3 regions of the Clostridium sulfidigenes genome follow, and region 3 is predicted to be linked to each of the others. Evidence: riboswitches for the same ligand, from Rfam matches in the RefSeq annotation. Region 3 holds a riboswitch; each other region holds the start of a gene.

Region 1 (7,795 bases), on a different contig from region 3:
ATAAACACCAGTGTTTACAATGAATTGCAAAGATGGCAAGACTCATTATTAATATTAACTATATTAAAATAATCAGCACTTTTAGGTTTTATTAAGTTATTAAAACAAAAGTAACCGAAAGAAACTGATTATTATATAGTCAAAATATTTTAAAGTAAGTTTATAATACTTTTAATGTTATGAATTATTTAAAGTTATTTATTTTTCCAATTATTTATTTGTCCACGTATCCAGTCAGCCCATTCTCCAATCCCCTCTCCAGTTTTAGCTGAAATTGGGATAACTTTAATATTTGGATTCAGTTTTTTTACCCTCTCTTTTACTGCCTCCATATCAAATTCAAAATAGTCCGCTGCATCTATTTTGTTCACTAATAAAACATCAACTATTGAAAACATTAAAGGATATTTTAAAGGCTTGTCATCTCCTTCTGGTATGCTTAGAATCATAGCATTTTTTGATGCACCAGTGTCAAATTCTGCAGGACACACTAAGTTCCCAACATTCTCTAATATTGCAAAATCAATGTTATCTGTTCCAAGACCTTTTAAACCTTGTCTAGTCATATCAGCATCAAGATGACACATTCCTCCTGTATGCAGTTGAATTACTTTAACTCCAGTCTGTGAAACCTTGTGTGCATCCACGTCTGAATCAATATCAGCTTCTAAAATACCAATGTTCATTTCATTTTGCAGAGCTTCAATTGTTCTTAAAACAGTTGTTGTTTTCCCTGAACCAGGTGATGACATAAGATTTAATAAAAAGACCCCATCTTTTTTCAATTCTTCTCTAAGTAGCTCAGCCTGATGATCATTGTTGTCAAAAACACTTTGCTTAATTTCTAAAACTTTAAATGCCTCCATGTAAACTCTCCCCCATTTCATATTTAATTTAGGTTACTTTATTGAAGTAGGTTACAATATATTATTACCAACCGTTCCACAATATAACATAACAGTTGTTATGTTTATAATATAATACGCACCTACCTTTGTCAATGAATTAACATTCGAAATAATAAATATGTTATGAAAATGCAGACTATTATGTCTTTAATATAATGGTCCTATAATATGTGAATCATGATGTTGTAAAAATATGATATACTATTTTTAAATGGGGTGAATAAAATGAACGCTAATGAACCTAATGAAAGAAAGCAACATATTTTAGATGCTGCAATTAGTGTATTTATAGAAAATGGCTTTGAAGAAACAAGTATGCGTCAAATAGCCTCAGCTGCTGGGCTTACTACTGGTGCAATATATCATCATTTTAAGAACAAGGACGAGCTATTCTACCACGCAGTAAAGGAAGCTATGTACTTTGCTCAAAAACTTTCTGAAAAAGATGAAAGTAGTAATCTTAAAAGCACTGAAAATATGTTAAATGAAATTAGTAATAAAGTTAGAGAACGTATGTCTAAGGTTAATGAGCAACGCCTTTTAGTTTTATTAATAGGCTACGTATTATCTAAAGGTGGCTCTCTTAGTGAAAGCCTTAAACAAGATTATAATGAAATAATAAATAAGGTAGCAGATATGTACTTTTACGCATTTGGTATCGAAAATAAAAACTGCAAAAAAAGTCTTGCTACTATTTTAATAGCAGCTCTAGATGGTGTTGCAATGCAATATTCCCTAGGGGTTTTAAAACAGGAAGATCAAGAATTCAAAAACACCTTTGTGAGATTTTTTGCAGAAAGTATTCCTGCATTTATGGAAAAAAATAAATCCTAAGCTAAGCTACATAAAACAAGGATACTTGTAATTTTTACATAGCATCCTTGTTTTTACTATTATTTAAATAAATGATATCCATTTCCACCTGTTTTTTTAGCTTTATACATTGCCCTATCTGCTTCTAATATTAGTTCATCAATATCATTAACCTCATTGGGTAATATACTAATACCTATGCTTAAAGATATTTTTATTTGCTCTTCTTTACAATATATAGCTTCAGTAAGATTAGTAATTCTGGAGGCTACAGCTTCACATTCATGGTAACTTTTTATAAAAGGTAGTAATATTAAGAATTCATCACCACCAAACCTAGCAACTATATCCCCATTTCTAGTAGATTCTTTTAGTATTTTAGCTACATGAATGAGAACCTCATCTCCTTTTTTATGTCCATATGTATCATTTATATATTTGAATTTATCAACATCTATAAACATAAGTCCTAAAAGACTATTATTTCTTTTAGCATTATTATAAAATTCATCTGCCATTTTATAAAACAATGTTCTATTCGCTAAACCTGTCAGTCCATCATAATAAGCTAATTTATTAATAGTTTTTTCCTTTTCCTTTAATTCTTTATTTAAAATATATAATTCATTCACATATTTTTTTAGTTGATCAATACGTAAAAATTGATTAGTCACATCAATAAATTCAATAAGTATAAAATTCAAATTATCTTTTTCTATTCTACTTATCTTTAAATTTAAATTTTTATTATTACTTAGCAAATCTTTATGCATAGCTGCCGAAAAAAACATTTTTCTTCCATCATTGATTATACGATTTATTGTATCTTTAAAATAACCTTTATTTAGACTAGGAATAACATCATATATACAACTATTTTTTACTTTTTCCTCACTAATATGGGTTAAACATTCCATATGATTATTCCAAAATAAAATTTTAAAATCTTCGTCTAATATGATTATTCCTTCGTTTATATTATCTAATATATCATATAAAATTCTATCCACAGAAATCATCTTCTATCATTCCTACTTTATTTAATAATTGACTTAATGAACTTAAAGTAAGATTAATTATTATAGCACCCGCTATTTCCGAATCGTCTATTTTAAAGGTTATATATAGCATCAAAATATGCTCGTACTCTTTGTTCTTTATATTTTTTTCAAAATCCACTTTATTAAATACGTTAACTTCTGGTAAAGTATAATTTAATTTTAATTTTAGATAATTTCCTATTTCGCCAATTATTGAATTTAATATTATATTTCCAATTTCCTTTATAATATCAAAATCTATATCAGTAAAATTCATATTACATAGTTGATTTTCATCATTTTCATTTAAACATAGGTTTATAAATGTTCTCATTTTATCCGCTGGGAATATTAAGCTTGCCTTTCCTCTAAGTTCATCTTCAAATGCTATAGAGGATACCATAATAGTTCCTTGCATTACTTGCGGAAGATAATCATCTATTACTATTGCTTTTTCGTTCAAATCTAAGATTTTCAAATTTGGTACATTTAATAATATTTTTTTATTTATTATTTCAGACAATATACTCGCTGATTTACCTACACTTATATTAAATAACTCTTTTAATATATCTTCTCTTTCTACATTATTCTTCATTTTGAACATTCCTTATTATCTCACATATAGATTTTGCTTTTTCTTCAGTAAAGGGCTTGTTTATAAATTCTATTACACCATATGAATCTATTTCTTCCTTTATACTTTTTTGAACATCTGCTGAAACTACAATTATTTTTGCATTAGAATCATATTCATTTATTAATTTTATTAATTCTCCTCCATTTAATTTAGGCATTAATAAATCTACAAATGTGTAATCAGGTTTAATACTTTTGTATTTTTCTAATCCTTCCTCTCCATCCTTTGCAAAATAAGTGTTTACGTCATCTAAATATTTTACAATTAAGTTACCTATTATTTTTTGAGAAAAAGTAGAATCATCAATAATTAAAATATTCATTTTAATATACCTCCTATGTTTAGTTATGGAATAATTCATCCATTATAAAATTAAAACCCTATATTCATAAAAATTATGAATATAGGGTCGGTTGCATCACTAACTCCATACATATAAGATGCCCAAGCTAAATATGTACTTCACAGTTTCCCTTGTATTTTAATCCAATTTAAATTATAACATTTAAATATTATCATTTAATATAAACTGTTTCAATAGTTATTTATCTTAATTTTCAAAGTTATACTTTTATTGGTTAGTTAGTTAATCCTTTATTGGTTTATATATGTGTTATTTTTATAATGAAAACTCTAATTGGTAATCTCTTGGGTCATTTTCATATAGTTCTTTATTTATTTCCTCTGCTTCTTTACAGCCTATTGAAAAATAAAAAGCAATTGTTTCTTCAGCAGAACCTGCACAAATATAAATTTTATCTGCTTTCCACTCTCTTGCAACATTTGCAGAAAGTATGAATAAATTTTTTCCTATTCCTTTATTTCTACATTCTAAGGTTATGAAAAGTTGATCTAATAAAACATAATTAAATTTTTCACCAAAAAATTCACGATTAATTGTTGAAAACCCCAGTAATTTATTATTATCATCAAAAGCAGCAATGGCACTTCCACCACTTAAGATAGTTTTTTTCAAATTTCTGAGATGGTATTCATAGCCGTTTGGCCAATCACAATCTCGGTAATTTATTTCCACTAATTTACGTTTACCATCCACATCTCTCCATGCTTTTCCTATATATTGAGATGGATTCATTTTGTTTATATACTCACATTCCTCTAATTCTAATTTTCTATATATAACATTTCCCATACTTCTACCTCCAAATACTCATGCAAAATAATCCTATTCTATAACACTTTGAACTCCTTAGAAATTTTCTCTTGCCACTAATTTTTACAGTAACTTCACTTTTATATTTACTATTTACATAATACACATATTCTAGTAAAAATCCAATAACTCTAACTTCAGTAAAATCTGTATTCTCAATTAAAATTTTATTTTCAGTGAATAATTATAGAACTGTTATCCCAAAATAGTATAGAGATATGTCTTGGCATCTTTTCATAATGCTTGAAAAATTTTTTTTCTTGCAATTGAATCGACTTTATAAATATTTTAATTTTAATTTATACACCCCATAATTTAAGTATTTATAGGCTTTAAGACATAATTTCAAAACAAATTTTATTTTCAAATTGTTTATTATATAGGTTATTTATGTAAAGGTGACCATTAATTAATTGAAAATTCATTATGCTTTTCCACTTCACATTAGTGAAGATTCATGATAAACTTATTTTTACCAAAGAATTTCCTAGTAACAAATTTAAAGCCACAGAAACTCACTTTTTTTTATTTAACGTTATAGGAGGAAAATATTATGAAGAATCTAATGAAGAAATGGAATGGATTAAGTTTAGTAAAACGTATAATCATAGGTTTAATCATAGGTATTATATTAGCCGTAACCATTCCTAATGTAGCAAAACCATTATCAATCTTTGGATCTTTATTTGTAGGTGCTTTAAAAGCCATTGCACCTATCCTAGTCTTATTTTTGGTAACCAGTGCTATTTCCCAACACAAAAGTGGTCATGAAACCAATATGAAAACCGTTATTATTCTTTATCTTTTAGGAACATTCTTAGCCGGACTTGTAGCTGTTATTGCAAGCTTTATGTTCCCGGTAAGCCTAACCCTTGTAGCTGGGGTAGAAAACATTACTCCTCCTGGCGGTGTAGTAGAAGTTCTTAAAGCATTACTATTAAACCTAGTTGATAATCCAGTAAAGGCTCTTTTCAATGCTAACTACATTGGTATATTAGCTTGGGCAGTAATTCTTGGTTTTGCCTTAAAAAATGCTGCAAGTTCTACAAAATTAATAATTTCCAATGTTTCTGATGCATTATCTCAAATGGTTGTATGGGTAATAAATTTTGCACCCTTAGGAATCATGGGACTTGTAGTTGATACTATCGTTACAAGTGGAATAGCTTCACTTCTTAGCTATGGAAAATTACTTTTACTTCTACTTGGAAGTATGATTTTTGTAGCCCTAGTTGTAAATCCAATTATGGTGTACGTAGCTATTCGTCAAAATCCATACCCACTTGTATTTAAATGCTTAAAAGAAAGTGGAATCACAGCATTCTTTACACGTAGTTCTGCTGCTAATATTCCGGTAAATATGAGTTTATGTGAAGAACTTGGTTTAGATAAAGATACTTATTCAGTATCAATTCCTTTAGGTGCCACAATTAACATGGCTGGTGCAGCTATTACTATTTCTGTTTTAACTCTTGCAGCTGTTCATACTCTTGGTATCCAAGTAGATATTGGTACAGCAATAATTCTTAGTGTACTTTCTGCGGTAAGTGCTTGTGGAGCTTCTGGAGTAGCCGGAGGTTCACTATTACTTGTCCCTCTAGCATGTAGCTTATTTGGAGTCCCAAGTGACATTGCTATGCAGGTAGTTGGTGTAGGTTTTATCGTAGGTGTTATTCAAGATTCTGCTGAAACTGCACTTAACTCATCCACAGATGCACTTTTCACAGCAACAGCTGAATTTAGTAAGTGGCGTAAAGAAGGTAAAAAAATAAATATTTCTAAATAGAAATTAAATACTAGTGTAATTCTTATATAAATATAAAAGCCTCCTTAGATAGCTTATAAACTATCCTTGGAGGCTTTAAACCTTTATAACCACTATAAAAATTAGAATCTAATTTTGTATATCATGAATATACAAAAGGTGATGAAAAAATTCATCACCTAAATATTACTTCTTAAATATTCCAAAAGGTTTTCCAACAGGTAAAAATACTCTTCCAAAGTGAGTATTTAATACTGCTGCTGCTGAACCATAGAAAGATACTAAAGCTATTGCTAACTCAGAATAAGCAGCTAGCATATGCGTTCCATGCTCCATTATTCCAAAAGTTGTTAGTGTTAATCCTAAGAATAGGAAATCTATCAATAGGAATATTGTAAATAACACCTTATGAGTTTCCATAGCACCTATAGTCATAAATATTGTAAAAATTAAATACCCTAAATAAGCAACTCCTAATTGATTTATGTCAGCTTTAGCTGCTAGGGCTGGTCCAAACACTCCATTTTGAATTAACCAAGTAAAACCAACACCATACCAAAAGAATGCATAAGCACCAAAAGCAGTTGCTCCAAAAGTGTTGTTATGCTTAAAATCATTTAAACAAGCCAACAATTGTGCTGTTGCTCCTAAAAATATTGCCCATGGTAATACTAAAGATACTCCCTCTGTTAATCCTAACTTTTGAGATGATGCTACTAATGTTACCATTGCTAGTCCAAATAAACCTATTGCCGACGGATCAGCTACTACTACTTTAACCTTTGTTTCTTGCATAATATCCTCCTAATATAAGTTCACACAAATTTCATACTTTTAAACAATAACAAAAATATTATCCATTGTCAATAAAAATTATAATGTTTACATATTTATAAACTATTACTTTGAATTATATAAAGAACTATCCATCGATATTAATATGCAAAATAAAAAAACCGCCACAATAAGTGACGGCTTAAAATTAATAATTTTCTTTTCTAACTTCGAAATAACTTTGAGAATATTTACATACAGGACAAACTTTAGGAGCTTTTTTTCCCATTACAAGATGTCCACAAACACGACATTCCCACATAGTTTCTTCACCTTTTTCAAATACCTGTTGCATTTCAATATTTTTTAGTAATTTACGATAACGCTCTTCATGGGATTTTTCAATAGCAGCCACTCTACGGAATCTTTCAGCTAACTCCTTAAATCCTTCCGCTTCTGCATCCTTTGCAAAACCATCATACATGTCTGTCCACTCATAGTTTTCACCTTCAGCTGCATGTAAAAGATTCTCAGCAGTATTTCCCAAATTACCCAACTCTTCATACCATATACGAGCATGCTCTTGTTCATTTCTAGCTGTCATTAGAAAAATTTCAGCTAACTGATCGTATCCTTCTCTTTGTGCAATATTGGCGAAGTATGTGTATTTGTTTCTCGCCT
Region 2 (7,795 bases), 130 kb from region 3:
CCAGCTAGAGTAGAAGAAGTACATCACGCTAAAGAAGAAGGAGTTATCCTTGATTTATTAGTTAATCCTACAGAAATCCTTGGGGATGAAAATGGTTGGGTTAAAGGAATGAAATGTGTAAGAATGGAACTTGGAGAGCCAGATGCATCTGGAAGAAGAAGACCACAAGTAATAGAAGGTTCTGAGTTTACATTAGACTGTGACACTGTTATCATGTCACTAGGAACTTCACCAAACCCATTAATTCCAGCTACAACTAAAGGCTTAGAAACTAATAAATATAAATGCATAGTTGCAGAGGAAGAAACAGGACTTACTTCAAAAGAAAAAGTATATGCTGGTGGAGATGCTGTAACAGGTGCAGCTACAGTTATACTTGCTATGGAAGCTGGTAAAAAAGCTGCTAAAGCTATTGATGAGCAATTAAGTAAGTAATTTTAAAAGCAGAATTAATAAAATCAAGCCATATTTTAAAGTTATGTGAAATTCTTTAAAATATGGCTTTTTTATATGATAAATATAGTATAATGAAACTGAAAACTAGTAGATTTCTAATACATTTAAAGAAATTTTTGGAGTCATAGATTTATGACTAAAACTATAATAAACAGAGTTCTTAGCTTCTCTGAAGTTTAGGACTAATTAATAGGAAAGTAGGGTGCATAAATATGTTATTAGATGTAGTGAAAAAATATTATGGAGAAGAATATGATTTAAACTGTGCAGAGACTATGCTATATGCTGCTAATGAAGAATATGGTTTAAACTTAAGTAAAGAAACTTTTAAAACCATGGCTGCTTTCGGTGGGGGAATGGGTGTAGAATCCACTTGTGGAGTTATCACAGGAGCAATTTCTGTTCTTGGTATTTTATTTACAAAGGAAAGAGCCCATGAAAGTGATTATGTAAAAACCCTTACTCAAGAATTCATTGAAAACTTTAATAAAGAATGTAATTCATTAAATTGTGATAAATTAAAGGAATTATATAGAAATGATGAAGTAAGATGTCTTAATATAGTAGAAAAAGGTGCAGTTATATTAGACAACATAGTAACAAGAGAGAGAAATAAACAGTAATTGAGAATAATTTTAAAACTTAGTGCTGAGAATATCCTTAGCACTATTTTTAAACTAGCATCCCATAAATGTTATTTCAAGGAGGTTGATATGGATGGACTTTAAAGAAGCTATTGAAGAAAGTGGAAAAGTTATATTAAAGGATGTAAAGAATTTTGAACTTCCCCATATTTTTGATTGTGGACAATGTTTTAGATGGAACAGACAAGATAATAATAATTATATAGGTGTAGCCTTTGGAAAAGTTATTGAAATTGAAAAAAGGAATAATGATGTAGTTATATATAATACGGATTTAAAGGATTTTAATGACATATGGCTAAATTACTTTGACCTAGAAAGGGACTATTCAGCTATAAAAGAAGAATTTGAGAAGGATGAACTTTTAAAAAAAGCAGTAGAATTTGGTGTAGGAATAAGAATACTACAGCAAGATCCCTTTGAAATGCTAATATCTTTTATTATATCTGCAAATAATAGAATCCCTATGATAAAAAGAGCTATAGAAAATATAAGTAAAGTATTTGGCAAATCTATAAAGTACAAGGGAAATACATATTACGCTTTTCCAACCTTAGAGGAGTTTAGAAGAGCTACGGTAGAAGATATAGAAGCTTTAGGTGTTGGATTTAGGGCTAAGTATATATATAAGGCACTAGAAGATTTGAGTAGTGGTACCTATGATTTAAACGCAATAAAACAAAGTGATGATGATGGATGTCATGAGGGTCTTAAAAATTTTAATGGAGTAGGGCCTAAGGTAGCAGATTGCATAATGCTATTTTCTATGGGGAAATACTCAGCATTTCCAGTGGATGTATGGGTGAAAAGAGCAATGCAGTTCTTTTATGTGGCACCAGATGTATCATTGCCTAAAATAAGGGAGTTTGCAAGAGAGAAGTTTGGTAGCTTATCTGGATTTGCACAACAATACTTATTTTATTATGCAAGAGAAAACAATATAAAAATAGATTAAGTTAGAAATATGTTGATATATAGAACATAAACTAAGGGTATACAAGGTGGGAAAGGTATGGAGAATAAAAATAAGATAAAAAAGTATGTAACAAATGGAGTAATATGGACTATAGTTATAGTAGTATTATTAATAGCCTATTGGGAATTTTCCAAGAAATTCACTGTATTTAGAGATCCAGAAGAATTAAAAAAATTAATACTATCCTTTGGTAGTTATAGTATAATTGCCTTTGTAGTGCTACAAATGATACAAGTAATAATATTCTTTATACCAGGAGAAGTTGTTCAAGTAGCAGGTGGATACATATTCGGACCTTTAGTAGGAGGAATTGCCTCTGCAGTAGGGATAATTCTTGGAAGTGTAGTTGCTTATTTTATAGCTAAATTATTTGGGAAAAAGTATATAAATAAGCTTATTGAAAAAAATAATTTAACTAAGATAAAGAGAATATTAGATGCTGGAAGTAATAATATAGTTATCTTTGTAATATACTTTATACCTGGAATACCTAAAGATATATTAGTTTATGTAGCTGGTATATCCAATGTAACTCTAAGGGATTTTATATTATATTCTTCTGCTGGTAGATTACCATGGATAATCACATCTGCCATGTTTGGCCACGGTATACATAGAGGGGACTATGTATCTATGATAATTATAGGGGTAGTATCAGGAGTCTTATTTTTAGTCGGAATACTTAAAGGACATAGCATTATAGACTTTTTCCATAGAGCCTTAAAGCATAAAGGTAAAAATAAGAGAAAATAAGAGAAAATATTACCATGAGTGAGATATTTTAATATATTCGCTTATTTTACCAGGTTCTATTAAAATAAAAGATTTGCTTATAAAATAATAATTATATATTATTATATTGTAGTTAGCACTCAATAGTCGTGAGTGCTAATAAATAAAGATAAATAAAAAAATTATATAAATAACTAACAATTAGGAGGGTTTTTTATGAATATCAGACCATTAGGCGACAGAGTTGTAATCAAAAGATTAGAATCTGAGGAAATAACTAAAGGAGGAATAGTTCTAGCAGGTACTGCAAAAGAAAAACCACAAGAGGCAGAAGTCGTTGCAGTAGGTCCAGGAACTTATTCTCATGGAAGAGAAATTAAGATGGAAGTGAAAATAGGAGATAAGATATTATTTTCTAAATTTGCAGGAACAGAAGTTAAATTACAAGGACAAGAATATATTATATTAAAGCAAGAAGACATATTAGCAATATTAGAATAAGTAATATATTTTAATGATAAGCTAAGAAATTCACATATCATAGGAGGTAAATGAATATGGCTAAAAGTATTTTATTCGGAGAAGAATCAAGAAGAGCTATGCAAAGAGGTGTAGACGTACTTGCAGATACAGTTAAGGTAACTTTAGGACCAAAGGGAAGAAATGTTATATTAGATAAAAAATTTGGTTCACCACTTATAACAAATGATGGTGTTACAATAGCTAGAGAAATAGAACTTGAAGATGCATATGAGAATATGGGAGCACAACTTGTAAAAGAAGTTGCAAACAAAACAAACGATGTAGCTGGAGACGGAACTACAACTGCTACAGTACTTGCTCAAGCGATCATAAGAGAAGGACTTAAGAATGTAACAGCTGGTTCAAACCCAATGTTACTTAGAAATGGTATAAGAATGGCTGTAGATACAGCAGTTGAAGAAATAAAAAAATACTCTAGACAAGTAGATGGAAAAGAAGACATAGCAAGAGTTGCAGCTATATCAGCAGCAGACGAGGAAGTTGGAGCTCTAATAGCTACAGCAATGGATAAAGTAGGTAACGAAGGTGTTATAGCTGTAGAAGAGTCTAAAACAATGGGAACTGAACTTGATGTTGTTGAAGGTATGCAATTTGATAGAGGATATTTAAGTGCATATATGGTAACTGACACAGATAAGATGGAATCTGTACTTGATAATCCATACATTTTAATAACTGATAAGAAAATATCTAACATCCAAGAATTACTTCCAATTCTTGAGCAAATAGTACAGCAAGGTAAAAAACTTTTAATAATTGCTGAAGATGTTGAAGGTGAAGCAATAGCTACTTTAGTAGTTAATAAATTAAGAGGAACATTTACATGTGTTGCTGTTAAAGCTCCAGGCTTTGGTGATAGAAGAAAAGAAATGCTTGAAGATATAGCAATACTTACAGGTGGTACAGTAATTTCAGAAGAATTAGGACACGACATTAAAGATGCAACTATTGAAATGTTAGGAAGAGCTGATAGTGTTAAAGTTACTAAAGAAAACACTGTTATCGTAAATGGAAAAGGTGCAAAAGAAAATATAGCATCTAGAGTAAATCAAATTAAGAAACAAATGGAAGATACAACTTCTGAATTTGATAAAGAAAAATTAAATGAAAGACTTGCAAAACTTGCTGGTGGAGTTGCAGTAATCAAAGTTGGTGCTGCTACTGAAACAGAATTAAAAGAAAAGAAATTAAGAATTGAAGATGCTCTTGCTGCTACAAAAGCTGCAGTTGAAGAAGGTATCGTTGCAGGTGGTGGAACTGTTTATATTAATGCAATAGAAGCAGTTGCTAAACTAACTTCAGAGGTTTCAGAAATCCAAGTAGGTATTAACATTGTAAGAAGAGCTCTTGAAGAGCCATTAAGACAAATAGCTACAAATGCTGGTGCAGAAGCTTCAGTAGTAGTTGAAAGAGTTAGAAATTCAGCTACAGAAATAGGCTATGATGCATTAAATGCTGAATATGTAGATATGATTAAAGCTGGAATAGTTGACCCAACTAAGGTTACAAGAAGCGCACTTCAAAATGCTGCATCTGTAGCATCAACATTCTTAACAACAGAAGCTGCTGTTGTTGATATTCCAGAAAAGAACCCAGTTCCAATGCCAGGTGCACCAGGAATGGGAATGGACGGAATGTACTAAAATTAAATATTAAATAGAATTAAGACTTTCATGAAGTTTTCATGGAAGTCTTTTTTTACATCCATAATTAATGTTCACATAAATTCTCTCCAAATTTTATCAATTTAATTATCTACAAAGTCTATAAAAACCTTTAAAACAGTGGATTTTAAGGATAAATGTAATAAAATAACACATAACAAGGAAAGTATATAGAAATATAATACAAATTATAGTATAATATGTTTAACATTTATAAATTTATACAACAATAAAACAAATTTATATAAATGTAAAATAAATTTATATAAAAAGAAAGTAAGTTTATATAAAAAGAAAGTAAGTTTAGATACAATGATGCAACTTTTTTATTTGGGTACCTTGAAAGTTGTTGAGTTAATGGTACAACCGGCTAAATTATAAATTTAGTCGGTTTTTTTGCGTGTATTTTATATACACATATGTAAAAATATAGTATAATGATTTCTAAATAGAAATAAATGTAAAAGGATAATAAATTATGGGTTTTATAGTATTTTTATATGGAGTAGTAATAGGAAGTTTTTTAAATGTATGTATTTATAGAATACCTAACAATCAGTCATTAATTAGTCCACCTTCCCATTGTGGAAATTGTGATACTAGATTGAAATGGAAGGATTTATTTCCAATAGTAAGTTATCTATGGCTTAAGGGTAAATGTAGATATTGTGAATCTAAGATTTCTATGAGATATCCCTTAGTAGAAGGGCTTACAGGGATTTTATTAGTAGGAATATATCTTAGATATGGCATAGGGTTAAGCTTTTTTAAGTATTCCCTTTTAACTCTATTTTTAATAGTCATAGCCCTTATTGATTATGATACTACAGATGTGTATTCTAGTGTAGTTTATAGTGGAATGGCAGTGGGTATAATCTTTATCCTTATAGAAACTGTAGCATACTCCCATAGTATAACTAACTATATTATTGGGGGATTAATAGGCCTAGGTGTTATTGGTTTAATATATGTTTTAACTGGTGGCATGGGTGTTGGAGATATTGAAATAGCAGTATTATGTGGATTATTTCTAGGATGGAAATTAGAGATATACTTTTTACTCATATCCTTCATTATAGGAGGAACAATTGCAGTTATGTTAATTGCATCAAAAAAGAAATCAAAGGATGAGTATATTCCTTTAGGACCTAGCTTGGCTATGGGAGCATATATAGTTTTAATCATTGGAGAACAATATATATTAAATTTCATTTAATATAAGGAGTTTTAAGAAATAAAAAGAAGTATAAAACTTTTAGATAAGGACAAATAAATTAATTGTAAAGGTGAGGTGGAGAGAAATGGCAAGGAATACTGTCAGACTAGGTGACTTGCTAGTAAAGGCAAATAAAATTACCAGGTCACAATTATCAGAAGCCTTAGAGATTCAAAAGGTAAAGAGAAAAAAACTGGGAGAATTATTAATCGATGAAGGTATAGTAACAGAGGATATTATTATAGAGGTACTTCAAGAACAGTTAGGTATTGAAAGAGTAACATTAAGTAATATAGATGTAGATTCTAAGGCTGTTAAATTAGTTAACGAAGGCTTATGTAGAAAATATGAATTATTCCCTTTTTATACTGCTGATGGAGTAATAAAGGTAGCTGTATCAGATCCTTTAAATATATTTGCTATGGATGATGTAGCTATAACTACAGGACTAAGAGTGGAACCTTATATATCCACAAAGGATGACATCCATAAGGCTACGGAAAAGTATTATTCAGATAGAAATGTGGAAAGTGCTGTAGAAGAGATAACCAGGTCTAGGATAGTGTTTCATAATAAGACGGAAGATATAGAAAAGATTGATGAAGTTAAAAATGCTCCCACTGTAAAACTAGTGGATTCCCTACTTAAAAATGCAGTGGAACAAAGAGCTTCAGATATTCATATAGAGCCCTATGAAAAATATATAAGAGTTAGATATAGAATAGATGGTCAGCTAGAAGAAATATCATCTTTAAATATTGATGTACTTCCAGGCATAGTTACTAGAATAAAAATTCTAGCAAATCTTAACATAGCTGAAAAAAGAATTCCTCAGGATGGAAGAATAGTTACTGTAATCAATAATAAAAATATAGACATGCGTGTGTCTATAATACCTCTTATCACAGGAGAAAAGGTTGTAATAAGAATACTAGATAGAAGCAACTATAAAATTGGAAAAGATAATCTGGGCATGAGTAGTGAAAATATAAAAAATCTTGAAAATATCATATCTGCACCCCATGGAATAATTTTAGTAACAGGACCTACAGGAAGTGGAAAATCCACCACTCTATATACTATTTTAGGGGAACTTAATGATATTAATAAGAACATAGTTACTGTAGAAGACCCCGTGGAATACTCCATGGATGGAATAAATCAAGTAAATGTAAATAGTAAGGTAGAACTTACCTTTGCTGCAGGCTTAAGGTCTATATTAAGACAAGACCCTGATGTAGTAATGGTAGGGGAGATGAGAGATAGCGAGACTGCTGAAGTTGGTATAAGAGCTGCCATAACAGGTCACCTGGTTCTTAGTACACTACACACAAATGATGCACCATCCTCAGTAATAAGACTTATAGATATGGGAGTTGAACCTTTCTTAGTGGCCACTGCCATAAAAGGAGTAATAGCTCAAAGACTGGTTAGAAGAATATGTCCAAGCTGTAAGGAAGCCTATGAGGGTGATGAAGCTGAAAGGAAACTTCTTAACTTAAATAGTGATGATAAAATAACTCTTCATAGAGGCAAGGGTTGTGCTAGCTGTAATTATACTGGT
Region 3 (7,795 bases):
GCTTTCCCTTCATATCAGTTTTAGTAATTATAATACTACCCTTAATTCTGTTATTTACTACCTCATAAGTATATAGCTCACTATCTTTGACCACAAATACCTTTATTGTACCTTCTGAAGCTAAATATCCTTCAGGAACTTTTGTTTCTTTTATTGTATATTCTCCATAAAGAATATCCTTAAACAACACAGTACCATCTTCTCCTGATACAGAAGTTTCAATTTCTTTACCCTCTGAATCGTATAATGTAAATTCTGCTCCTTTTAAAGGTTTCTTATCTTGATCTAATTTTTTAACTTGAATCGAAGCTCTAATTCTTGTGTTAGACACACTTTCAGGATTTGCTTTTACAGTTTTATCATTTTCAATTATATTAGCAGTTAGTATTTCCTCTAAAATAACATATCCCTCTGGAGCTTTTGTTTCCTTTATAGTGTACTTGCCATACTCTACATTTTCAAATTGTACTTTTCCATTTTCATCACTTATAGCTGTTGCTATAGGATTTTCAAACTTCGTATCAACTTCTTTATAAATCTTGAATTCTGCTCCTTGTAATGGGTTTTTATCTTCGTCTAGCTTAGTAAACTCTATACTTCCTCTAATTTTTGTATTAGATATACTTTCAGGGTTCGCTTTTACTACCTTTCCATCTTCAGTTATGATAGCAGTTAGTATTTCGCTTGAAAGAAGATATCCTTCCGGAGCTTTTGATTCTTTTATAGTGTACTCTCCATACTCTACATTTTCAAATTGTACTTTTCCACTTTCATCACTTATAGCTGTTGCTATAGGATTTTCAACCTTTGTATCTATTTCTTTATAAAGTTTGAATTCCGCTCCTTGTAATGGGTTCTTATCTTCTCCTAGTTTAGTAAACTCTATGCTTCCTCTGATTTTTGTATTCGAAATACTTTCAGGGTTTGCTTTAACTAATTTACCATTTTCGGCTATAATAGCAGTTAGCGCTTCCTCTGAAATAACATACCCTTCTGGAGCTTTTGATTCTTTTATAGTGTACTTACCATACTCTACATTTTCAAATTGTACTTTTCCACTTTCATCACTTATAGCTGTTGCTATAGGATTTTCAAACTTTGTATCCATTTCTTTATAAAGCTTAAACTCTGCTCCTTGTAATGGGTTTTTGTCTTCACCTAATTTATTAAACTCTATATTTCCTCTAATTTTTGTATTAGATATACTTTCAGGGTTTGCTTTTACTATCTTTCCATTTTCAGTGATAATAGCAGTTAGTATTTTCCCTGAAGGTATATATCCTTCTGGAGCTTTTGTTTCTTTTATTGCATACTCTCCATACTCCACATTTTTGAAATTTACTTTTCCATTTTCGTCACTTATAGCTATTGCTATAGGATTTGAATAGGAAGTGTCTGAAATCATATAGAGAGTAAACTCTGCTCCCTCAAGAGGGATATTATTTTCACCAGTTTTAAAGAATTCAATTTCACCTTTAATCTTTTCATCTTTATAATTATATGTTATATTCTTTTCATCTTTAGTATTTTTAAGTTGAAATTTATACAATTCACTACTTAATGTATATCCTGTTGGAGCAACCTTTTCTCTAACGTAATAGTCTATATCAAACTTCAATTTACTAAATACAATCTCTCCAGTTAAGTCTGTTGGTTCTGAAGTTTTTATAACATTTTCATACTTATCAAGAAGTTCAAATACAGCTCCTTCCAGTTTAATGTTTTCGTTATTTTTATCTACTTTTGCAACCTTAATGCTACCAGTTTCGCCAACTCCACCACCGCCAGCACCTTGGAATATAACATCAACATTTCCTGAAGAAGAAGTTCCCTCTATTCCTGTACCTTTAAAGGATATAGCGTTAGTAAATGGTGACTTACTTTTGTCTACTACATCAGTTCTAAAGGTTAAAATATATGCTTCTTCAGTTGGAGAAGGTAATATAAAGGTAAACTCTCTTGTTTCAGCATTATATTTTACATTTCTTTGATTTAAAACAACCTCTTCCCCTTTTTCAAGGTTTCCATTAGATTTTAAAATCTGCTTATACAGTTTTATAGATGTGGTATCAAGTTCAAGTCCCTCTTGAAGGATATCTGTTAAAGCTGCATCCTTAATTAATATTTTGTTAGAGTTAATGGTTACATTCCAATCAATATAAGAATTACCTCTTTCATAGATAGCTTTTTTATCTATTAAAGTACTTTTTATAGTACCTTTTCCTGTACTTTCTACACCTCCAGGCACTAAATCAGTTATTAGCTTTGCAGTATTCTCAACCTGCTTTTCTCCATTAGTGTTAAATATAGAGGTATCTGTAATTTTAGTCTTAAAAGTTATTATTTGCTCATCTTTGATTTCACTAGGGAAATTATATCTTAAGGTTTTGGCAGTTTCATCATAAACATAATTTGATGGCTCTGCAGGAATTCCATTAATCAAAACAGAATTAGGAACAAACTCCTGCCCACCCTTAATATTATCTATTATATAAGCATTAGGAAGAATCATTTTATTTTTATTAACTACAATCTTCCAGGTAATTTCTCTTGTTACATAGTCATAATCACTACTAGACTTATTTATAACTTCACTTTTTAAATACTGCCAATTAGAAGCATTAGATTCTTTAATATTGTCCCCTGTTAATCTAGCTTCATTGTAATAATTTTGATTATTGTAACTATATCCTTCCATATTTCCTGCATAAACCTTGGGATCTGTTACTTTTGTTCTAAAGGTTATTGTATAAGTTTCGTTAATATTACCATTAAAGGTATAAGTTAATGTTCCAGTTTTATTAGCATCACTCTCTGCTGCTTTCACATAGTTAAAACTTCCTCCTGGAACCTCTTTATCTATAGTAGCAGAACCATCTACATATTCTTGTCCTAATCTTATTTCATCAGTAACCACTGGATTTTTTATTGCTATCTTATTACTATTTATAGTAACCTTCCAAGTAATTTCTCCTGTAGCTGGATTATATCCTGCGCCTTGTTTAGAAATAATGCTAGTAGGTACTCCAACGCCCTTTTCATCTGAAGCATCGCTTGGTACTCCATCACCAGTTAAAGTTGCTTTATTGTTATAGGTTTTCCCTGTATTGGAATTAAAGGCATCTCCATCAGTTACATCTGTTGAAAATTGGATTATATGTGACTCATTAATAGCACTTGGGAAAGTATAGGTAAATTTTTGTCCAACTAAAGAATAATTATCCTCAGTTTGGTTTCCATCCATCTTAACACTACCATCTACAAAAGTTAACCCCTCTGGTATATCATCAGTAACTACAGCATTTGGAATATTTTGAGCATTGTTATTTACATAAATAGTCCAATTAATTCTCTTTGCCTCTACATCGTACTTTCCATCTTTTCTAATAAAGTCTGTATAAATAGCTACTGATGCCTCATTAGATTCTACAAAAGTTCCATCATGATTAAAGATTGCTTTATTCTTCTCATATACCGTAGCTCCCTCAGATTTAAAAACTTCTGGATTTACTACCTTAGTTTTAAAGGTAATTACTTGCTCTGTTTCTATTACACTTGGAAATTTATAAGTTAATCTATTATTGTTATAATCATAGTTATAATTTGCTGTATCTGCACTAACTCCATTTATAGTAACAGAACCAGGTATAAACTGTTGTCCCACTGAAATGTTGTCCACAATATCAGCATCATTAACCGTGACTCCTTCTGTATTCACAATTACTTTCCAAGTAATCTCATTTTTAGAAGGGTCATAACTTCCGTACTTTATAGCAGAAGCATCAGGAACTTCCGGTTGCTCAAGGTTTACGTTAATTATAACAGGAGAAGAATTTCCTCCAATTTCAAATGTAATAGGTACTGGACTAGGTCCTCCTATTTGGTCAGGATCAAATTGAGTATCAATAAAAAAGAATCCTGAAACATTGGAATTATTCTCTGCAAATTCATTAAAAGTAATGGTAACATTACCATCAGTTTCTATTTTAACATTTGCAATTGTATCACCATTATCAAGAGTAATAGGGAAATTTAGTGTACTTATTATTTGGATTTCCTTAGGTATTTTCAAAGTATAAGTATCACCATTTTTTACCGTCCCCTGATTTGGTATAGTAAACTTATAGGTTAGTTTTACCTCTTCATTTTTACTTATGGGATTTGATGACTCATTTATAGGATTCCCATCATTACCTGTTAATCTTACTTCAGTAATAAATGGGAAATCTCCTGTAATATCCATAGCACTAGCTTGCATTGTAGGAACAATATTTAAAACTTGACAAACTACAATAACTAAAGCCATAAAAATAGATACTCTCTTCTTTACCTTAGGTGCAGACATAAATTTCTTCTTTTTCATAATTCTCCTCCTTAATAATTTTTTTCAATAAAAAAGACCGACCCTATACCAATCTTATATAAATATAAGATTGGTTATAAAGGTCGGTTGCACTACTTACTCCATATATACAAAGTGCCCAAATTAGTATATACTTCAATGTTTCCTTAAAACTATTAGAAAATTGTATTTAATATTTTTGGAACAAAATTAAATCAATCTATGCTTAAGTATAAAAACAGATAGTTTGTTCTTTAGTTTGGGTATGGATTTAAATTTCTTTTTTAATCTTCCTCCCTAATAATTTTTTGTAATAAAAAAACCGACCCCATGCCAATCTTATATATAAGGTTGGTTATAAAGGTCGGTTGCACTACTAACTCCGTATATACAAAGTGCCCAAATTAGTATATACTTCAGTGTTTCCTTAAAACTTATAATAAAATTCACTCAATGATTTATAAACGAAACCAAATCATGTAATATTTATTATTTTTTAATATATTTTACTATTTAAGTATAGCTCTATATTTAGTATTTGTCTATACACTTTTTGGGGTTTTTTATACTAATATTTTCTATATCCAAGTTTTAAACTTATATAACTAAAACCGACCCCATGCAATCTTATATAAATATAAGATTGGTTATAAAGGTCGGTTGCACTACTAACTCCATATATACAAAGTGCCCAAATTAGTATATACTTCAGAATTTCCGTAAAACTTATAATTAATTAATCTACTATTTTATAAGAGGATATTAGCACAAGTAGATATAACAGTCAACAATTTAATTGCATAAAATACATAATTATCTATAAATATGACTAAAAGTAACATATGTATGTTTATTGTTTTAACATATAATATTGTATACATTAGCAATATTAAATTTTCACCTAAAAACAATAGGCATGAAACATTGATAACTCAAGCTTCACACCTATTTAAATTTTATAATATTATAATTAGGGGATAATTATAAGTATTAACTTTATTATTCTACTACTAAAGTAGCTTGCATTGTTTGACCCTTTCTTACGAATTCTATAGGAATACTATCTCCATCACTGTAGGCTTCTTTTTCCTTGTTTAATTCTTCAACGGTCTTAACATTTTTCTTACCTATTTTAGTAATTACATCTCCAGGTTGTAATCCTCCCTTTTGTGCTATACTAAAATCTTCAATACTTTGAATATATATACCAACCGGCAAATTATATTGTTTTGATAAATCTTCTGTTATATTTCTAACTGCTATACCAAACTTTATTTTTTGTTTTACTAAGGTATCTAATTTTTCAGTGGCATCATTTATTGGAATTGCAAAACCTATTCCCTCTACTCCAGTAGAGCCTATCTTAGCTGTATTTATACCTATAACTTCACCTTGAGAATTTATTAATGGTCCTCCACTATTCCCTGGATTTATAGCAGTATCTGTTTGGATAAGGTTCATTTTTTCTCCACCCTCAGTTAATGCTACTCCTCTATTAACAGCACTTATAATTCCTGTTGTTACAGAGCCTAGATATTCTTTTCCAAGTGGATTTCCTATGGCTATAACTTGTTCTCCTGCTTGAAGACTATCAGAATCTCCTAGTTCTACTTTACCTGGCATTTCAACATCATCAGTGATCTTAACAACTGCTAAATCTGCATCTTCCTGATAGTTTACAACCTTAGCACTTACCTCTTTACCTGTACTAAATATAACTTTAACTTGACTAGCATTTTTAACTACATGATAGTTTGTAAGTACATAACCATCATCTGAAAAAATAAATCCTGAGCCAATGCCTTCTTGTTCACCCATATCAAATCCAAATACATTAGTTGAAACTGAAGTGGTTGATACACCAACTACAGCTGGGGAAACCTTTGCTACTACTTCTGGTATATTCATACTGCTTATAGGATTAATATTTGTTGTTGTTCCACCGTTATTTGTTTTTGATTTAGCTTCCTTAATTGCTGATTGTATAGTGCCTCTCATAGCTCCATAAGTAACACCTGTACCAATTGCTCCTCCTAATATAGAGCATATTAGAGCTATAGCTATATAAGATTTAGCTGAACCTTTACCTTTATTCTTTTTATCTTTTTTCTTTTTTTCTTCTTCTTGCCATGATGAAGTATTAACTTCATTGAATTTCAAGTCATCATTTGTTGTATATTCTACATCTTGAATCACAGTGTAGTTTATATTGTCACTAGTATTATTGTCATTATTATCTTTATTAATACCGGTATTTTCATTTAAGTTACTATTGCTATTAATTTGATTATTATTTAATTCATTGTTATTTAATTCATTGTTATTTAATTCATTGTTATTTAATTCATTATTGTTTATATCTTTATCCATATTAAATCTTCCCCCTTATTAAAAGTTAATTTGTTTACTTTTCTTATCTATATATATTATTATCAACACTTATGTGTCAGTTAAGTGACTAAAATATGAATGAATTCTTAAATGTCCTTAAAGGATTAAAATTTGAAAATACCCTATATGTAAATATAATATTCTAAAAAACTACTAAAGCCTTATAGCTTCAGTAGTTTCCTATGTGAACCCTAAATTAACTTAGAGGAAGAATAAATTCTTCCTCTAAGAAATATTAATATAATCTTTTCTTAGCATAATCTCCGTAATCATTACCATGATCACTCATGTCTACTTCATCTATAATGGAGTCAAAGTCAACTTCACTTTCGCTTTTTATATCTTCATTTAAATCATCAAAAGCAATTTCTTCACTAGTCTCCATATTGTAATTTCTTCGACTTCTTGTCTTTGCAGCTTCTATCTCAGCTTCTCTTACGTTTTCCCAAACTGAATCAGACATAGGGGTTATGCTTCTAAAATCACCAAAATAGTTATGTGTATCTGGTGGATATATTGGTCTTGATTTATCATTACTCATATTATATCGCCCTCCTCAATCACTTTACTATAGTGTGTATTAAGGAGTTAATTTTTATGTATGAGTATTATAAATGTTAGAATTTTTTATTTTTCTGCATAAAGAGTTATTATCTTAACTATAGTTTCTACTGCCTTTTCCATAGAATCTACAGGAATGAACTCAAATTTCCCATGGAAGTTATGTCCACCTGTAAATATGTTTGGTGTTGGAAGTCCCATGAAGGATAATCTTGCTCCATCAGTACCTCCTCTTATAGGAACTATAATTGGCTCGATATCAAGAGCTTTCATTGCTTCAACAGCTGTGTCTACTACATGAATTACAGGTTCTACTTTTTCTTTCATGTTGTAGTATTGATCTTTTACTGAAATTTCTATAGTTCCTGCACCATATTTTTTATTAAGAAGTTCTACTATTTCTTTAATTAATGTTTTCTTTTCTTCAAAGGTATTTCTAAAGAAATCTCTTATGATATAAGACATAGTAGTCTTTTCTACAGTTCCTACCATATCGCAAAG

What was found. A riboswitch is a leader RNA that binds a small molecule or an ion and turns the genes downstream of it on or off. The one in region 3 is predicted to bind cyclic di-GMP.
Region 1: another riboswitch for cyclic di-GMP. It lies ahead of ACTNBA_RS12270 (response regulator); the one in region 3 lies ahead of ACTNBA_RS03350 (SpaA isopeptide-forming pilin-related protein).
Region 2: another riboswitch for cyclic di-GMP. It lies ahead of ACTNBA_RS02685 (prepilin peptidase); the one in region 3 lies ahead of ACTNBA_RS03350 (SpaA isopeptide-forming pilin-related protein).

Annotation. Positions count from the first base shown of each region.
Region 1 is NZ_JBQHQR010000010.1:20,418-28,212, reverse strand. It holds gene hypB (hydrogenase nickel incorporation protein HypB) at 195-866, opposite strand; gene ACTNBA_RS12285 (TetR/AcrR family transcriptional regulator) at 1,134-1,742, shown strand; gene ACTNBA_RS12280 (diguanylate cyclase domain-containing protein) at 1,802-2,731, opposite strand; gene ACTNBA_RS12275 (chemotaxis protein CheC) at 2,724-3,359, opposite strand; gene ACTNBA_RS12270 (response regulator) at 3,349-3,723, opposite strand; cyclic di-GMP riboswitch class II at 3,801-3,883, opposite strand; gene ACTNBA_RS12265 (GNAT family N-acetyltransferase) at 4,021-4,554, opposite strand; gene sstT (serine/threonine transporter SstT) at 5,129-6,361, shown strand; gene ACTNBA_RS12255 (acetate uptake transporter) at 6,527-7,135, opposite strand; gene rbr (rubrerythrin) at 7,323-7,795, opposite strand, start outside.
Region 2 is NZ_JBQHQR010000002.1:169,135-176,929, reverse strand. It holds gene gltA (NADPH-dependent glutamate synthase) at 1-435, shown strand, start outside; gene ACTNBA_RS02710 (C-GCAxxG-C-C family (seleno)protein) at 669-1,079, shown strand; gene ACTNBA_RS02705 (DNA-3-methyladenine glycosylase family protein) at 1,174-2,055, shown strand; gene ACTNBA_RS02700 (TVP38/TMEM64 family protein) at 2,113-2,829, shown strand; gene groES (co-chaperone GroES) at 3,025-3,309, shown strand; gene groL (chaperonin GroEL) at 3,366-4,994, shown strand; cyclic di-GMP riboswitch class II at 5,312-5,396, shown strand; gene ACTNBA_RS02685 (prepilin peptidase) at 5,494-6,231, shown strand; gene ACTNBA_RS02680 (GspE/PulE family protein) at 6,317-7,795, shown strand, end outside.
Region 3 is NZ_JBQHQR010000002.1:303,846-311,640, forward strand. It holds gene ACTNBA_RS03350 (SpaA isopeptide-forming pilin-related protein) at 1-4,363, opposite strand, end outside; cyclic di-GMP riboswitch class II at 4,436-4,517, opposite strand; cyclic di-GMP riboswitch class II at 4,696-4,777, opposite strand; cyclic di-GMP riboswitch class II at 4,988-5,069, opposite strand; gene ACTNBA_RS03355 (S1C family serine protease) at 5,342-6,712, opposite strand; gene ACTNBA_RS03360 (hypothetical protein) at 6,969-7,274, opposite strand; gene pepT (peptidase T) at 7,361-7,795, opposite strand, start outside.